DNA from 2 places in the Bacillus sp. NEAU-Y102 genome. Region 2 is predicted to be linked to the other one. Evidence: predicted binding sites of a transcription regulator. Region 2 holds the regulator's gene; the other holds the start of a gene.
The links. The regulator Rex, encoded in region 2, represses fermentation and respiration genes when NADH is low (regulators of the CRP and FNR family bind a similar motif). The targets are predictions, from matches to a motif close to TTGTGAAATATTTCACAA.

Region 1: a site for Rex is predicted at 5,453-5,470, ahead of ACYFX0_RS25200 (L-lactate dehydrogenase). Genes of this name have one in related genera too.

What each region holds. Positions count from the first base shown of each region.
Region 1 covers NZ_JBTWFK010000012.1:78,522-86,414, forward strand. The annotation lists gene ACYFX0_RS25170 (3-hydroxyacyl-CoA dehydrogenase/enoyl-CoA hydratase family protein) at 1-645, shown strand, start outside; gene ACYFX0_RS25175 (acetyl-CoA C-acetyltransferase) at 667-1,839, shown strand; gene ACYFX0_RS25180 (acyl-CoA dehydrogenase family protein) at 2,125-3,909, shown strand; gene ACYFX0_RS25185 (MBL fold metallo-hydrolase) at 4,025-4,744, shown strand; gene ACYFX0_RS25190 (hypothetical protein) at 4,869-5,054, shown strand; gene ACYFX0_RS25195 (spore coat protein) at 5,068-5,316, shown strand; gene ACYFX0_RS25200 (L-lactate dehydrogenase) at 5,562-6,512, shown strand; gene ACYFX0_RS25205 (PTS transporter subunit IIC) at 6,535-7,548, shown strand; gene ACYFX0_RS25210 (phosphatase PAP2 family protein) at 7,608-7,893, opposite strand, start outside.
Region 2 covers NZ_JBTWFK010000024.1:9,129-17,021, forward strand. The annotation lists gene groL (chaperonin GroEL) at 1-509, opposite strand, end outside; gene groES (co-chaperone GroES) at 549-833, opposite strand; gene ACYFX0_RS30530 (CPBP family intramembrane glutamic endopeptidase) at 1,225-1,974, shown strand; gene ACYFX0_RS30535 (YdiK family protein) at 1,971-2,162, shown strand; gene ACYFX0_RS30540 (redox-sensing transcriptional repressor Rex) at 2,192-2,821, opposite strand; gene ACYFX0_RS30545 (ABC-F family ATP-binding cassette domain-containing protein) at 3,009-4,943, shown strand; gene tsaD (tRNA (adenosine(37)-N6)-threonylcarbamoyltransferase complex transferase subunit TsaD) at 5,428-6,444, opposite strand; gene rimI (ribosomal protein S18-alanine N-acetyltransferase) at 6,444-6,887, opposite strand; gene tsaB (tRNA (adenosine(37)-N6)-threonylcarbamoyltransferase complex dimerization subunit type 1 TsaB) at 6,902-7,594, opposite strand; gene tsaE (tRNA (adenosine(37)-N6)-threonylcarbamoyltransferase complex ATPase subunit type 1 TsaE) at 7,575-7,893, opposite strand, start outside.

The sequences.
Region 1 (7,893 bases), on a different contig from region 2:
GGTATGACGCTTGGCGGAGGTACAGAAGTTTGCTTACCAGCAGCTAGCATTCAAGCTTCTAGTGAAACGTATATGGGCTTAGTAGAAGTTGGTGTTGGTTTAATTCCTGGCGGAGGCGGTAATAAAGAGCTATACATTAAACACTTAAATAAAATGCCAAACGGTGTAGAGTTTGACCTGCAAAAAGTTGCGAATAAAGTGTTCGAATCTGTAGCGATGGCGAAAGTTTCTACGTCAGCACAAGAAGCTGTATCGAACAACTTCTTAGGCGATAAAGACGGTATTAGTGTGAATGGTGATCACTTACTATATGATGCGAAACAGAAAGCACTTGCTTTATATGAAGCTGGCTATAAAGCACCGATTCGTAAAAAGATACCAGTTGTTGGTGAAACAGGATATGCAACTCTTGTACTTGGTGCAGAAGCAATGCATTTATCAGGTTACATTTCTGAACATGATCTTCACATTGCGAAGAAACTTGCATATGTCATTGCGGGCGGAAAAGTGCCGTACGGAACAGAAGTTGATGAGCAATATTTATTAGATGTAGAACGTGAAGCATTTATTAGCTTAGTGAGTGAGATGAAATCACAAGCAAGAATGCAGCACATGCTTGTAAAAGGAAAGCCATTACGTAACTAATAACGAGGGGAGATATCGTTCATGAGAGAAGCTGTCATTGTTGCGGGAGCAAGAACACCAATTGGAAAAGCAAAGAGGGGTTCATTAAAAACAGTTCGTCCTGACGATCTAGGGGCATTAGTAGTAAAGGAAACGTTAAAGCGTGCGAATTATGAAGGACCAATCGATGATTTAATTTTCGGTTGTGCGATGCCAGAAGCAGAGCAAGGTTTAAATATGGCTCGTAATATCGGCGGATTAGCAGGACTTTCTTACGATGTTCCAGCTATTACGATTAACCGCTACTGTTCTTCAGGTTTACAAAGTATCGCTTACGGAGCAGAGCGTATTATGCTTGGTCACTCTGAAGCTGTATTATCAGGCGGGGCAGAATCAATGAGTTTAGTTCCAATGATGGGACACGTTGTTCGTCCGAATAGTCGCCTTGTAGAAGCAGCTCCAGAATATTATATGGGTATGGGACATACAGCAGAGCAAGTTGCTGTGAAATATGGAATTTCTCGTGAAGAGCAAGATGCATTTGCAGTAAGAAGTCATCAACGCGCTGCGAAAGCATTAGCGGCAGGTAACTTCGCTGATGAAACAGTATCTGTAGATGTGACGTTACGTACTGTTGGATCAAACAATAAACTGCAAGAAGAAACAATCATTTTCGCACAAGACGAAGGTGTGAGAGCAGAAACGTCGCTAGACATTTTAGGTAAATTACGTCCAGCATTTAACGTTCGCGGTTCTGTAACAGCTGGTAACTCTTCACAAATGAGTGACGGTGCAGCATCTGTACTATTAATGGATCGTGAAAAAGCAGTGAGCGATGGCATGAAGCCGCTTGCGAAATTCCGTTCATTTGCAGTAGCTGGCGTACCACCAGAAGTAATGGGAATCGGCCCAATCGCTGCAATTCCAAAAGCATTAAAACTAGCTGGCTTAGAGCTATCTGATATTGGCTTATTCGAACTAAATGAAGCATTCGCTTCTCAATCAATTCAAGTTATTCGTGAACTTGGTTTAGATGAAGAAAAAGTAAACGTAAACGGTGGTGCAATCGCACTTGGACATCCACTTGGCTGTACAGGAGCAAAACTAACACTATCTCTTATTCACGAAATGAAACGCCGCAACGAACAATTCGGTATCGTAACAATGTGTATCGGCGGCGGAATGGGAGCAGCGGGAGTATTTGAATTACTTTAAAAAGTGCAGGTGGCTCGTTTAGAACAGGAGGTGGCTCGCTCAGAACAGGAGGGCGTTGGAAGCCCTGACGAAGAGGCGCTTTTTGCCTCACAGGAAGGGGTGAAACGACCGACTGTTCTAGCCACTGGAACTGGATTATAAAAAAAGTGCAAGCGGTTCGCTCAGAACGAGACGACGCTAAAGCAAAGAATGGAAGCAACCAAGGTTTATAAAAAATAAAATTGAGAGCCAGCTTCTTTCAAAAAGAGAGAAGCGGCTCATGAAAATATGAAGGAGGAAATTTTCATGGAAAAAACAGTAGGAAATGCGGTTAAAGGCGGTAGCTTTTTAGTTGATGAGATTACGATTGATCAAGTGTTTACGCCAGAAGATTTTTCATCTGAGCATAAAATGATTGCAAAAACGACAGAGGACTTTATCGTAAATGAAGTTCTTCCAGAGCTTGAATATTTAGAACAACATGAGTTTGATCGTTCTGTTCGTCTTTTAAAAGAAGCTGGGGAGCTTGGTTTATTAGGCGCTGACGTACCAGAAGAGTACGGCGGGATTGGTCTTGATAAAGTAAGCTCAGCGTTAATCGCAGAGAAATTCTCTCGCGCTGGCGGCTTTGCAATTACTCACGGTGCTCACGTAGGTATCGGATCGTTACCAATCGTATTATTCGGTAACGAAGAGCAAAAGAAAAAGTATTTACCATTACTTGCAACTGGTGAGAAATTAGCTGCATACGCATTAACAGAGCCAGGTTCAGGATCTGACGCATTAGGTGCAAAAACAACTGCACGTTTAAATGCAGAAGGTACACATTATGTATTAAATGGTGAAAAACAATGGATTACAAACTCTGCATTCGCTGACGTATTTATCGTGTATGCAAAAATTGATGGAGAGCACTTCTCAGCATTTATCGTAGAGAAAGAATATGCTGGCGTATCTACAAGCCCTGAAGAGAAGAAAATGGGTATTAAATGTTCTTCAACTCGTACGTTAATTTTAGAAGATGCGTTAGTACCGAAAGAAAACCTACTTGGTGAAATCGGTAAAGGTCATATTATCGCATTCAACATTTTAAATATCGGTCGTTATAAATTAGGTGTTGGTACAGTTGGATCTGCGAAACGTGCAGTAGAAATTTCAGCACAATATGCAAACCAACGTCAACAGTTCAAGCAACCAATCGCTCGCTTCCCATTAATTCAAGAGAAACTTGCGAATATGGCAGCAAAAACATATGCAGCTGAAAGTTCTGTATATCGTACAGTAGGTTTATTCGAAAGCCGCATGAGCACATTATCTGAAGAAGAAGTAAAAGACGGTAAAGCGGTAGCAGCTTCTATCGCTGAATATGCAATCGAGTGCTCTTTAAATAAAGTATTCGGTTCTGAAGTACTAGATTATACAGTAGATGAAGGTGTTCAAATTCACGGTGGTTACGGATTTATGGCAGAGTACGAGATTGAAAGAATGTACCGCGATTCTCGTATTAACCGTATTTTCGAAGGAACGAATGAAATTAACCGCCTAATCGTACCAGGTACGTTCTTACGTAAAGCGATGAAAGGTGAATTACCACTTCTTCAAAAAGCACAAAAATTACAAGAAGAGTTAATGATGATGATGCCAGAAGAAGTAGGCGATGAGCCATTAGCACTTCAAAAGTATTTAGTAACTAATGCGAAGAAAATTGGTTTAATGGTAGCTGGATTAGCGGCTCAAAAATACGGTAAAGCATTAGATAAAGAGCAAGAAATTCTTGTGAATATCGCTGACATCGTAAGTAACCTATATGCAATGGAATCAGCTGTTCTTCGTACAGAAAAAGCAATTAAAACAACTGGTCTTGAAAAGAATAAACAAAAAGTGTTATACACTGAAGTATTCTGCCAAGAAGCATTCAACGAAATCGAAGCAGATGCGAAAGAAACACTTATCGCAGTTGAAAACGGCGACATGCTGCGCATGATGTTATCATCGTTACGTAAATTAACTCGCCACACACCACTTAACGTAATTCCGAAGAAACGTGAAATTGCTGCGAAAATTTTAGAAGATGAGCGTTATACAGTTTAATAGATGAAAGAGAACCAGTAGCCGATTGGCTACTGGTTTTTTATTGCTGAATTCTTGAATAAAGCTGTTTTACATATGTATGTGTAAACAGCTCTTTTTTATGGAGGTAAAGAAGATGAAGGTAATAAGTGTAGGAACAGTTCATCAAATCGCATTTTTACCGCGTCTATTTCCAATTAACTGTTACTTCGTTGAAGAAGAGACAGGATTAACTTTAATTGATGCGGCTTTACCGTTTTGTGCAAAGAAGATTTTACAATCAGCTCGGAAAATAGGAAAACCGATTACGAATATCGTTATTACACATGCGCATGATGACCATGTAGGAGCGCTTGATGTTATAAAACAAGTGCTGCCGGATGTTCCGGTCTATATTTCAAAAAGAGATGCATGTTTACTTGAAGGAGATAAGGTACTGCAAGAGGGAGAACGAAATACACCAATAAAAGTGGGAGTGTCAAAACAGATAAATACGATTCCAGATATTCTTCTTCAAGAGGGAGATAAAGTTGGTTCTCTTGTAGCGATTGGAGCTCCAGGTCATACACCGGGATCAATGGCGTTTTTAGACACAAGAAATGATGCACTCATTGTTGGAGATGCATTTCAAACGAGAGGAGGATTAGCGGTAGCAGGACAGTTGAAGTGGCTTTTCCCGTTTCCTATGTTTGGTACGTGGGATGCAGAAGTTTCATTAGCAAGCGCGCAGAAATTGCTGGAGTATAAGCCGTCTTTATTGGCGACAGGACATGGGAAAATGATTGAAAATCCGTTAATACAAATGCAACGGGCGATTGAAGAAGCGGAAAGGAATTTAAGTAGAAAGAGCCTCTAATCGTTTAGAGGCTCTTTTTAGTTAAATGATTATTTAGCAGACTTTTTAATGAATACGATTTGAAAAAAACAGAATACTAAAGAAGAATGAAAGAAGAATGAAAGAAGAAAGGTAGGAGTATTCCATGCAAAATTTAACAGAGCTTGAAGTAGAAAACTTACGTCATTTAATTGGTGGACACGCAACAATTATTAACAAGTTGGAGCAGTATGCACAGACGTGTACAGATCCACAACTGAAACAAATGCTACAAAAAGATGCGCAAGATGCAAGAAATACGAAACAGCAATTAATGACTTTCCTAGGATAGGAGGAAGAGAAAGATGAATGAAAAAGATATGGTAAATGATTATTTAGCAGGATTAAATGCAAGTTTAACAAGTTATGCAAATTATATTGCTCAGTCTGATAATGAACAGTTACATCAAACGTTAATCCAAATTCGTAATCAAGATGAAATGCGTCAACGTAATATGTATGAGTACGCAAAGCAAAAGAGTTATTATAAACCAGCAGCACCTGCGAATCCGATGATTGTGCAGCAATTGAAAAGTCAGTTAAGTGCAGAATAATAGGATGAAAAAACGAGCGAAAATGAATTCGCTCGTTTTATTTTTTGTATGTCAATAAATACATAATAAATATTTTTCCAGTTGTAACAAATATGACGAAAATTGAATATAACAATTCACAAAAAGGACAAAAACTTTGTTCAATATTTCACAAAGTATCCATGGTTTCTATCGTGGGAACCTCTATAATTAAGAATGTAAAGAACAAAAGAAATAGATTATATGATCAATTAGGAGAGATTGCTATGAAAAGACATACAAGAAAAATTGCAATTATCGGTACTGGATTAGTTGGATCAAGTTGTGCGTATTCTATTGTGAATCAAGGCATTTGCGAAGAGCTATTATTAATTGATATAAATCATGAACGTGCAGTTGGGGAAGCGATGGATTTATCACATTGCATTAACTTTACAAATACAAGAACAAAAGTATATGCAGGAAGCTATGAAGACTGCAAAGATATGGACATCGTTATTATTACTGCAGGGCCAGCACCAAAACCTGGACAAAGTCGCTTAGATACTTTAGGAGCAAGTGCAAAGATTATGGAAAGTGTTGTTGGCGGGGTAATGGAAAGTGGATTTGATGGTATTTTCTTACTCGCATCGAACCCAGTTGATATTATTACATATGAAGTGTGGAAATTATCTGGATTACCTAGAAATCGTGTGATCGGTACAGGTACATCATTAGATTCTTCTCGCTTAAGAACAATTTTATCTGAAATGTTACATGTAGATCCTCGTAGTATTCATGGGTATTCATTAGGAGAACATGGTGATTCTCAAATGGTTGCTTGGTCTCACGTAACTGTTGGTGGAAAGCCAATTCTGCAAATTTTAGAAGAACAAAAAGAACGATTTGGTGAAATAGATTTAGATGAAATTGTTGAGAAGACTGCGAAAGCTGGATGGGAAATTTATAAGCGAAAAGGAACTACTTATTACGGAATCGGAAATTCTCTAGCATATATTGCGAGTTCAATCTTTAATGATGATCACCGTGTCATTGCTGTATCAGCCATTTTAGATGGTGAGTATGGTGAATATGATATTTGTACAGGAGTACCAGCTATTATTACTAGAGACGGTATAAGAGAAGTTGTAGAACTCAATTTAACAGAGGATGAAGAATCTCGATTCGCAAAATCAAACGATATTTTACGTGATTATATGAAAACAATTGGTTACTAACTTATAGAAGAAGGTGAAACAAATGAAGGAATATATAATGTCTCGTGTATTTAAAGCATCTGCTGGAATCGCACAAGGTATTTTCGTATCCCTCGGAATTGGTTTACTGATCGAAAATATAGGAAGAATTGTTGATATACCATTACTTATTACAATCGGAGTTGTTGCAAAATCACTTATGGCACCAGCAATTGGTGCCGGAATTGCTTTTATGCTCGGTGCAAATGGTCTTGTAATCTTCTCGGCTATGGTGGCTGGAGCAATTGGTGCCGGATCCATTTCAATTACTGAAGCAGGTCTAATTATTAAAACAGGTGAGCCAATCGGTGCTTTATTAACAGCAACTTTAGCTGTATATATTGGTAAACGTTTAAGCGGAAAAACTGCGTTAGATATGATGCTCGTTCCATTTGCGGCAATATTAGGTTCTGGTTTAGTAGGTATTTGGTTATCTCATAATATTACTCCTGTTTTAAATACAGTTGGAGCATTTATTAAAGATAGCTCAGCTGGTAGCCCGTTTATCGCTTCTATCGTCATTGCAGTAGTTTGGGGATTATTACTTATCTCTCCAGCTTCATCAGCTGCGTTAGCGATCGCACTTAGCTTAGACGGTGTTGCAGGTGGTGCTGCTCTTGCAGGCTGCGTTGCTCAGTTTATCGGATTCTCTGTTATCTCAGCGAAAGAAAACAATTTAGGTGGCATATTAGCTCAAGCACTTTGTACTCCGAAAGTGCAGTTACCAAATATTACTAAAAATCCAATGATTCTCGTCCCAACTGTCGTCGCCAGTGCTATAGTTGGTCCAGTATCCGCATTAATTTTCCAACTGGAAGCAGGAAAGGAAATTTCAGGTCTTGGATTAAGTTCTCTTATCGCACCAATTAATTTAATTTCTAGCGAAGGATGGGAAGTTGTCCCAGCGATGGTAATCACTTATATCATCATTCCAGTAGCTGTTTCTTATATACTTTACATTGCTCTTAAAAAAGCAGGTCGTATTCAATCTGGTGATATGACTGTACCGCAATCTTAAATTGAAAATCTCCTTACTAATAGATAAAAGCAGACTGAGCCACAGTCTGCTTTTTTATGTTACATTTTATGATTTTGTTTTACTGGAACTTTTATTGGTTCTTTTGCTAATAAGAGCTGAACGCCGAAGTATAGTATGCTTGCAAGTGTCATTCCAGAAACGGCATCTAAAAAGGCATGCTGCTTCGTAAATAGCGTTGATAAAATAATAAGTGTACCGAAGAAAGTAAGGATGTAATATTCAAAAGCATGTTGTTCTCTACGCTTAAAGGCAGCTAACATAATTACAAATGTAGTAAGAACGTGAATGCTAGGGAAACAGTTTACCGGTTGATCGATACTATAA
Region 2 (7,893 bases):
TCGTTACCAACGCGCTCCATTGCTTCAGCGATTAATTGACCTACTTCTTCGTCAGCTGCAGAAATAGCAGCTACTTGTGCGATAGAAGATTTGCCTTCGATTGGTTTAGAAATCGTTTTTAATTCTTCAATTGCAGCAGTAACAGCTTTTTCGATACCTTTACGAAGACCCATTGGGTTAGCACCAGCTGTTACGTTTTTAAGACCTTCACGAATCATAGCTTGCGCTAATACAGTTGCAGTTGTTGTTCCGTCACCAGCTACATCATTTGTTTTGCTAGCAACTTCTGCTACTAATTTCGCACCCATGTTTTCGAATGCATCTTCTAATTCGATTTCTTTTGCGATTGTTACACCATCATTTGTAATAAGTGGTGAACCGAATTTTTTCTCAAGTACAACGTTACGACCTTTTGGTCCAAGCGTTACTTTTACTGCGTTTGCAAGAGTGTCGACACCGCGAAGCATCGAACGACGTGCTTCTTCACTAAATTTAATATCTTTTGCCATAATAATTGACCCCCTTGGATTTTTTTAAGATTTATATAATTAACCGATAACTGCTAAAATGTCACTTTCACGTAAAATCAAGTAGTCTGTACCTTCATATTTCACTTCAGTACCTGCATATTTTGAGAAGATGATAAGATCACCTGCTGCTACCTCTAAAGCAACACGCTCACCATTTTCAAGCACTCGACCAGTACCTACTGCAACAACTTTACCCTCTTGTGGTTTTTCTTTTGCAGTATCTGGTAATACAATACCACTTGCTGTTTTTTCTTCTGCTTGAACAAGCTCAATTACAACGCGATCACCTAATGGCTTTAGCATGAACAATAACCTCCTCATTTTGTTATGTAAATTTTATTTATTAGCACTCAAGTCACCCGAGTGCTAACACACTTATAATAATAAATAATCTCAATTTCTTTTGCAAGTAAAAAAATCATAATTTTTTCGCAAATTACTATATAAACTTTCTATATAGAATACTGCCTTTACTATATGAATCGTTGTTTCCCCTACTCGTATGTTACAATATGAAAGACACCCTAAGTTGTTTTCGCTAAACGTACAACTTTTTCCTGTCTCCTACTTTAATTTAAAATACGTATTTACAAAAAAATCATAATTCGAATGAAAGTTTATATCGTAGATAACATATTTACATGTTATCCTACCTCATCTCATACACTAGAGTTAGAAAGGATGGTTAAACCATTTGAAGAAACAATACTGGTGGATTATCGTTACATACATTTTAATGCAATTATCTGGCGCTGTTGGATTACCACTTCTCCTAAAAACAGGACTCTATGATAATAGAGGATTTACCATTGAGGAAAAAGGACAAATCATAATGGGACACTGGGCAATTATTAGCTTCTTTGTTGCATTATGTATCGTACTTTGGTTACTTAGAACAGATATTCGCGACAGACATTTAGATGCAACGCGCTCTTCTGTTCCAGCTACAATTGGGTGGATTTTCATCGGATTATTCTTAGCTTTCTTTTCACAAATAGTTGCCGGTATGATCGAGATGCAGCTACTAGGAATTAAACAAGGTTCAGAAAATACAATGAAACTGATGGAAATTGCACGAACTACTCCTTGGTTCCTTATTGTTGTATCTATAATCGGACCTATCTTAGAAGAAATCGTATTTAGAAAAATTCTATTCGGTGCACTTTATAAGAAGTTCAACTTCTTTATTGCAGCTATCATTAGTTCACTTGTATTCGCAGCAATTCATTTTGATTTTACTCACTTATTGGTATACACTGCTATGGGGCTCGTATTCGCCTTCTTATATGTGAAGACGAAGCGCATTATCGTTCCTATTGCAGCTCATGTTGCGATGAATACATTAGTCGCTATTGGGCAAATTTTTATGAGCAATGAGCAAATTCAAGAAATGATTAAAGAAGCTGAAAAAATGCAAGGATTTATCGGAGGATTTTTTGTATGAGAAACTCACCATTGTTCATGGCCGCATTATACTTCCTTCTTGGATGTATCTTTACACGCTTCGCCATTACGAACGTGACAGATACAATCTGGAATGTGTGGACAATACTATTTGCAGTTATGGCAACAATTGATTTTAATTTGGCACTTCGCCTTATATTAGTTAAATTCACAAAGAAGAAACAATAATAAAACGCAGAGGTCGCTTCCTCTGCGTTTTATTGTGGATAGTTTTTCAAAAAGTAAACTAATGTTTGTAACTCTACAGCTAAATCAATATGATGAATTCTAATATTCTCTGATACGTTTAATCGTGCTGGTGTGAAATTCAAAATACCGTGCACGCTCGTTTCAGCTAATCTATCTGCTACAGCTTGTGCTACTGTAGCCGGTACTGTTAATATTGCCACTTGTATATCATTTGATAATCTCTCTTCTAATTCATCTAAATGATATACAGGAATGCCCCCGATTTCTGTTCCAACTTTCTCTTCACTAACATCAAATGCCATTTCAATTTTTGTATTATTGTTTTTCGTGAAATTATAATGTAAGAAAGCGGTCCCTAAATTACCTACTCCAATAAGTGCTACACGCGTTATATCATCTTGATCAAGTGTTTCGCGGAAAAATGATAATAAATAATTTACGTTATATCCATATCCCTTTTTCCCTAATGCTCCAAAATACGAAAAATCTCTTCGTATTGTTGCGGAATCTACTTTTACCGCTTCACTCAATTCGGCCGATGAAACACGCTGCTTACCAGAAAGAGATAAGTTTTGGATAAATCGATAGTATAGAGGCAATCTTTTAGCAGTGGCTTGTGGAATCTTTTGCTGATCCATATGACCTCTCCTCTCTTCCTATCTTTATTCATATACTTTAATCAAATACAGAAGTTTAGCACTCATTAAATTCCTTGTATAATAAAGAGAAGAAGTATTCTCTCTTTATTTTAAACTATACACTATTTTTAGTATGATTGAGAAATATAAACATGGCAAAGTTAAGAAATTATTTGAGGTGAGAACATTGATTTTATTACAAGTAAATGGACTTTCGAAATTATACGGTGCAGAAACAATTCTTGCAAACATAAAATTGGAAGTACAAACAAAAGATCGTATCGCATTAGTTGGAAGGAATGGAGCTGGAAAATCTACATTATTAAAAATTATCGCTGGTGAGTTATCACATGATGGTGGCGAAATTATAAAACCGAAAGATGTCTCAATCGGGTATTTAGCTCAAAATACTGGCCTAGAAACGTCTTTAACAATTTGGGATGAAATGCTAACCGTCTTTACCCACTTACAGCAAATGGAGACAAAACTTCGAAAGCTTGAGCAAGAAATGGGAAAAGAAGAAAACTTTTCAAACGAAGCTATATATGAAAGATTGTTAGCTGATTATGACCAATTGCAACTCAATTATAAAGATCAAGGTGGATATCAATACGAAGCGGATATTCGCTCCATTTTAAGCGGCCTTGGCTTCCCAGTTGAAACACACCAGACGACGATCTCTACTTTAAGTGGCGGGCAAAAAACAAGATTAGCTCTCGGGAAATTATTATTAACAAAACCAGACTTACTTATTTTGGACGAGCCTACAAACCATTTAGACATTGAAACATTAACATGGCTTGAGCAATATTTACAAGGTTATCCTGGCGCAATATTAATCGTTTCCCATGACCGTTATTTCTTAGACAAACTCGTTACACAAGTATATGAAATTTCGAATAAAGAAAGCAGACGATTTGTTGGTAACTACAGTAAATATTTAGACTTAAAATCAGCATTATATGATCAAGAAATGAAACGTTACGAAAAACAACAAGATGAAATCGCAAAACTTGAGGACTTCGTTCAAAAGAATATAGCTCGCGCTTCTACAACGAAACGTGCTCAAAGTCGCCGTAAACAACTGGACAGAATGGAATTATTAACGAGACCATTAGGGGATTCTAAGTCAGCATCATTCCACTTCGATATTGAAAAGCAAAGTGGAAATGATGTTTTACAAGTAAAAGATGCAACCATCGGCTATGAGGAGGACCCTATAATTGAACACGTAACTATGCGCTTAACTCGCGGAGATAGTGTTGCCTTAGTTGGTCCAAACGGAATTGGGAAATCCACATTATTAAAATCTATTGTGAATAAGTTACCACTATTAAATGGTAATGTTTCTTTCGGATCAAATGTATCTGTTGGCTATTATGATCAAGAACAAGCAAACTTAACATCTTCTAAACGGGTTTTAAATGAACTATGGGATGAATATCCACTGCAACCTGAAAAAGAAATCCGTACTATACTCGGGAATTTTTTATTCACAGGAGATGATGTACTGAAACCAGTATCTTCCCTTAGTGGTGGACAAAAAGCTCGATTAGCTCTTGCGAAACTTATGATGCAAAAGTCAAATTTATTAATTCTGGATGAGCCTACGAACCACCTTGATTTAAATAGTAAAGAGATTTTAGAGAATGCTTTAATTGATTATCCAGGGACTCTTCTATTTGTCTCACATGACCGCTACTTTATTAACCGTGTAACAACGACTGTGGTTGAGTTATCAACAGAAGGCGCACAGGAATATTTAGGTGATTACGATTACTATGTGGAGAAGAAAAATGAAATGATTGAACGGGCAGCATTTGAACAACTTGAACAGCAAGAAAATCAGGCACCTGTTCAAAAAACTGTAGCTCAAGAAAAATTAAATTATCTCGAAGAAAAAGAGCGTAAACAATTAGAACGTCAACGCACTCGAAAAATTGAAGAGCTAGAACAAAATATCGTAAACTTAGAAGAAGAAATTGCTACGTTAGAAGATCAACTTTGCTTACCAGAAATATATGCAGATTATGAAAAAGCTAGTGAAATTACAACTAAAAAACAAACGCTACAAGAACAGCTTGAAACTTGTATGGCAGAGTGGGAAGAGCTGCATGTATAAGAGTATTTAAATAAGGAAGATGTCTCATCAGTCATGATTTTTGACTATGCGACATCTTTTTTCTTTAAGTACATAAATAATTTTTTGGATATATCAATGGTAACTGGGAATATATCAACGATTTTTCAAATATATCTATCGTAACCCTATATACATAAACGATTCGACACGAAATATCGATTTACCGACAAGGATTGACAATATCAGCACCCTCTATAATGGAGGGATATTAAAAAATGTTTTTCGGGGATATCTTCTTGCTTTTTATTTCCCGAAAAACAATACACTCAAAGGTCAGACTTCATCTAGTTTATCCACAAGTTTATACACATATCCACCTTTATAAAATAACTATTAAACCAACTTTTCCACATTACCCACAGCCAACGAAAAAGTTACCAACACTTTATATACACAATAAAACCCACATTATCAACAGATAACATGGGTTTTATCCACAAGCTGTGGTTAATTATGTGCATAACTATGCTTCAATATCTAATCCTGGATTCGCATTTAAGGCTAATGTTGCACGCTTGCCTTGTTCATACGCAATTGTCCCTGCCGCTGCAATCATTGCTGCATTATCTGTGCATAAAGATAGCGGTGGAATAATTAGTTCAATGTTTTCTTTTTTTGCAAATTCTTCTTCTAATCGGGCACGAAGTCCTTTATTAGCAGCTACTCCACCAGCAAGAAGTAATTGCTTTACATTATAAGCTGCTGCTGCACGAGCTGCTTTCGTTACAAGTACATCTATTACACTTTCTTGGAAACTTGCCGCTAAATCTTCTGGTTTAATTTCTATACCACGTTGTTTCGCGTTATGCACAGTGTTGATAACTGCTGATTTCAATCCACTAAAGCTAAAATCATATGAATCCGGTTCTAGCCATGCACGAGGCAAATCAATTGTTGGTTCTCCTTCATGTGCAAGGCGATCAATATGAGGACCACCTGGATATGGCATAGATAACGTACGAGCTACTTTATCATATGCTTCTCCAGCTGCATCATCTCGCGTTTCACCAATTACTTCAAATGAACCATGTTCTTTCATATAAACAAGTTCTGTATGCCCACCAGATACAACAAGTGATAATAGCGGGAATTGCACTTCTTTTACTAAACGGTTCGCATAAATATGACCAGCAATATGATGAACACCGACTAGCGGAATATCATGTGCAAAAGCTACTGCCTTCGCTGCATTTACCCCAATTAGAAGTGCTCCTACTAAACCAGGCCCTTCTGTTACAGCGATTGCATCAATATCATCAAATGTTATGTTTGCTTCTTTTAAAGCTTCTTCTAACACAACTGTAATTTCTTCTACATGATGACGGGATGCAATCTCTGGTACAACGCCGCCAAAACGTTTATGACTTTCAATTTGTGATGCAACGACATTCGCAATAATTTCCGTCCCATTTTTAACAACCGCTACCGCTGTTTCATCACAGCTCGTTTCAATCCCAAGTATAATCGTATTTTTTTCCATTATATATTCACCCACATTACAAGACCATCTTCCTGATTGTCTGCATAGTATCGTTTACGAATTCCACCATTTTGAAATCCATATTTTTTGTATAACTGCTTTGCTACTTCATTTGATACACGTACTTCAAGCGTCATTGTTTTTACCCCTAGTTCTTTCGCTTCTGAAATAACTGCTTTCAATAAGGCATCTCCTAACTTTTGACCTCGGTATTCTGGCAAAATAGCTATATTTGTTATATGTGATTCATCAATAATTATCCACAATCCACAATACCCGATTACACGACCATCTTTTTCTAACACAATATAATGTGCATGTTCATTCATCGTTAATTCACGGTGAAAAGCATCTGCAGTCCAAGGAGTTGAAAAAGATACTTCTTCAATAGCTACAATTTGAGCAATATCATCAAGTTCCATCTTTCTAAATATCATATCCATCTTCTGCAAGGCTCCTACTTGTTTTGACTTTCTAACCACTTTGTTTCAGCTTCAGCTAAACGAAGATAGCTCGGAACAAACGTATGCACATCATGTTCTTCTTTTTGTAATCCTAAAAATGCTAGCTCACTTGGTCTTGGATTATTTTTAGTAAAAGGAGCGAATACAGCTTGATCACCTAAATATTCTATAATTGTTTCTTTATGCAATTTAACATCATTACCGATAAATAAAACAGGCTGTCCTTTATCTTTTAACATTTGCAACCAGTCTACAATAAGAATAATTCGGTCTTCTTCTATTGAAGTTAACTGCTCTCCTTCGTATGTATATAATCCAGTATAGATTTGCCCACGCCTTCCATCAAATAAAGGACAAATTAATCCATTAAAGTTAGCACCGTTTGCAGCTACTACCTCTAAACTTGATACACCTACAATTGGTATTTGAAGTGACCAAGCTAATGTTTTTGCCGCTGTCACGCCTATGCGAACACCTGTATATGATCCAGGTCCAGCAGCTACAACGATTTTAGTTAATTCCTTCGGTTTTACACCACATTCTTTTAACAGTTGCTCTACAGCTGGCATAAGACGTACAGAATGGTTTTTCGTCAAATTTGTAATGATTTCCCCAATCACGTTTCCTTCCTCAATAAGGGATACACCCATTACGTAATTTGAAGTATCAATTGCTAGTACTTTCATCTTGTAATAGCTCCTCACATAATCTAATATAGCGATTTCCAATTGGCTCGAGTATAATTTTTCTTGTGTCATCTCCCGCATGGAATAAACTAATTTGTAACTTTTCATTCGGTAAATATGCTTCTATTAAATGAGCCCATTCCACTACCGTAATTCCTTCACCGTAGAAATACTCATCAAAGCCTAAGTCCTCTTCGCTTTCTGCTAAGCGATACACGTCCATATGATATAGCGGTAATCTTCCTTTATATTCTTTAATAATATTAAAGGTAGGACTATTTACAACTCTTTTCACTCCA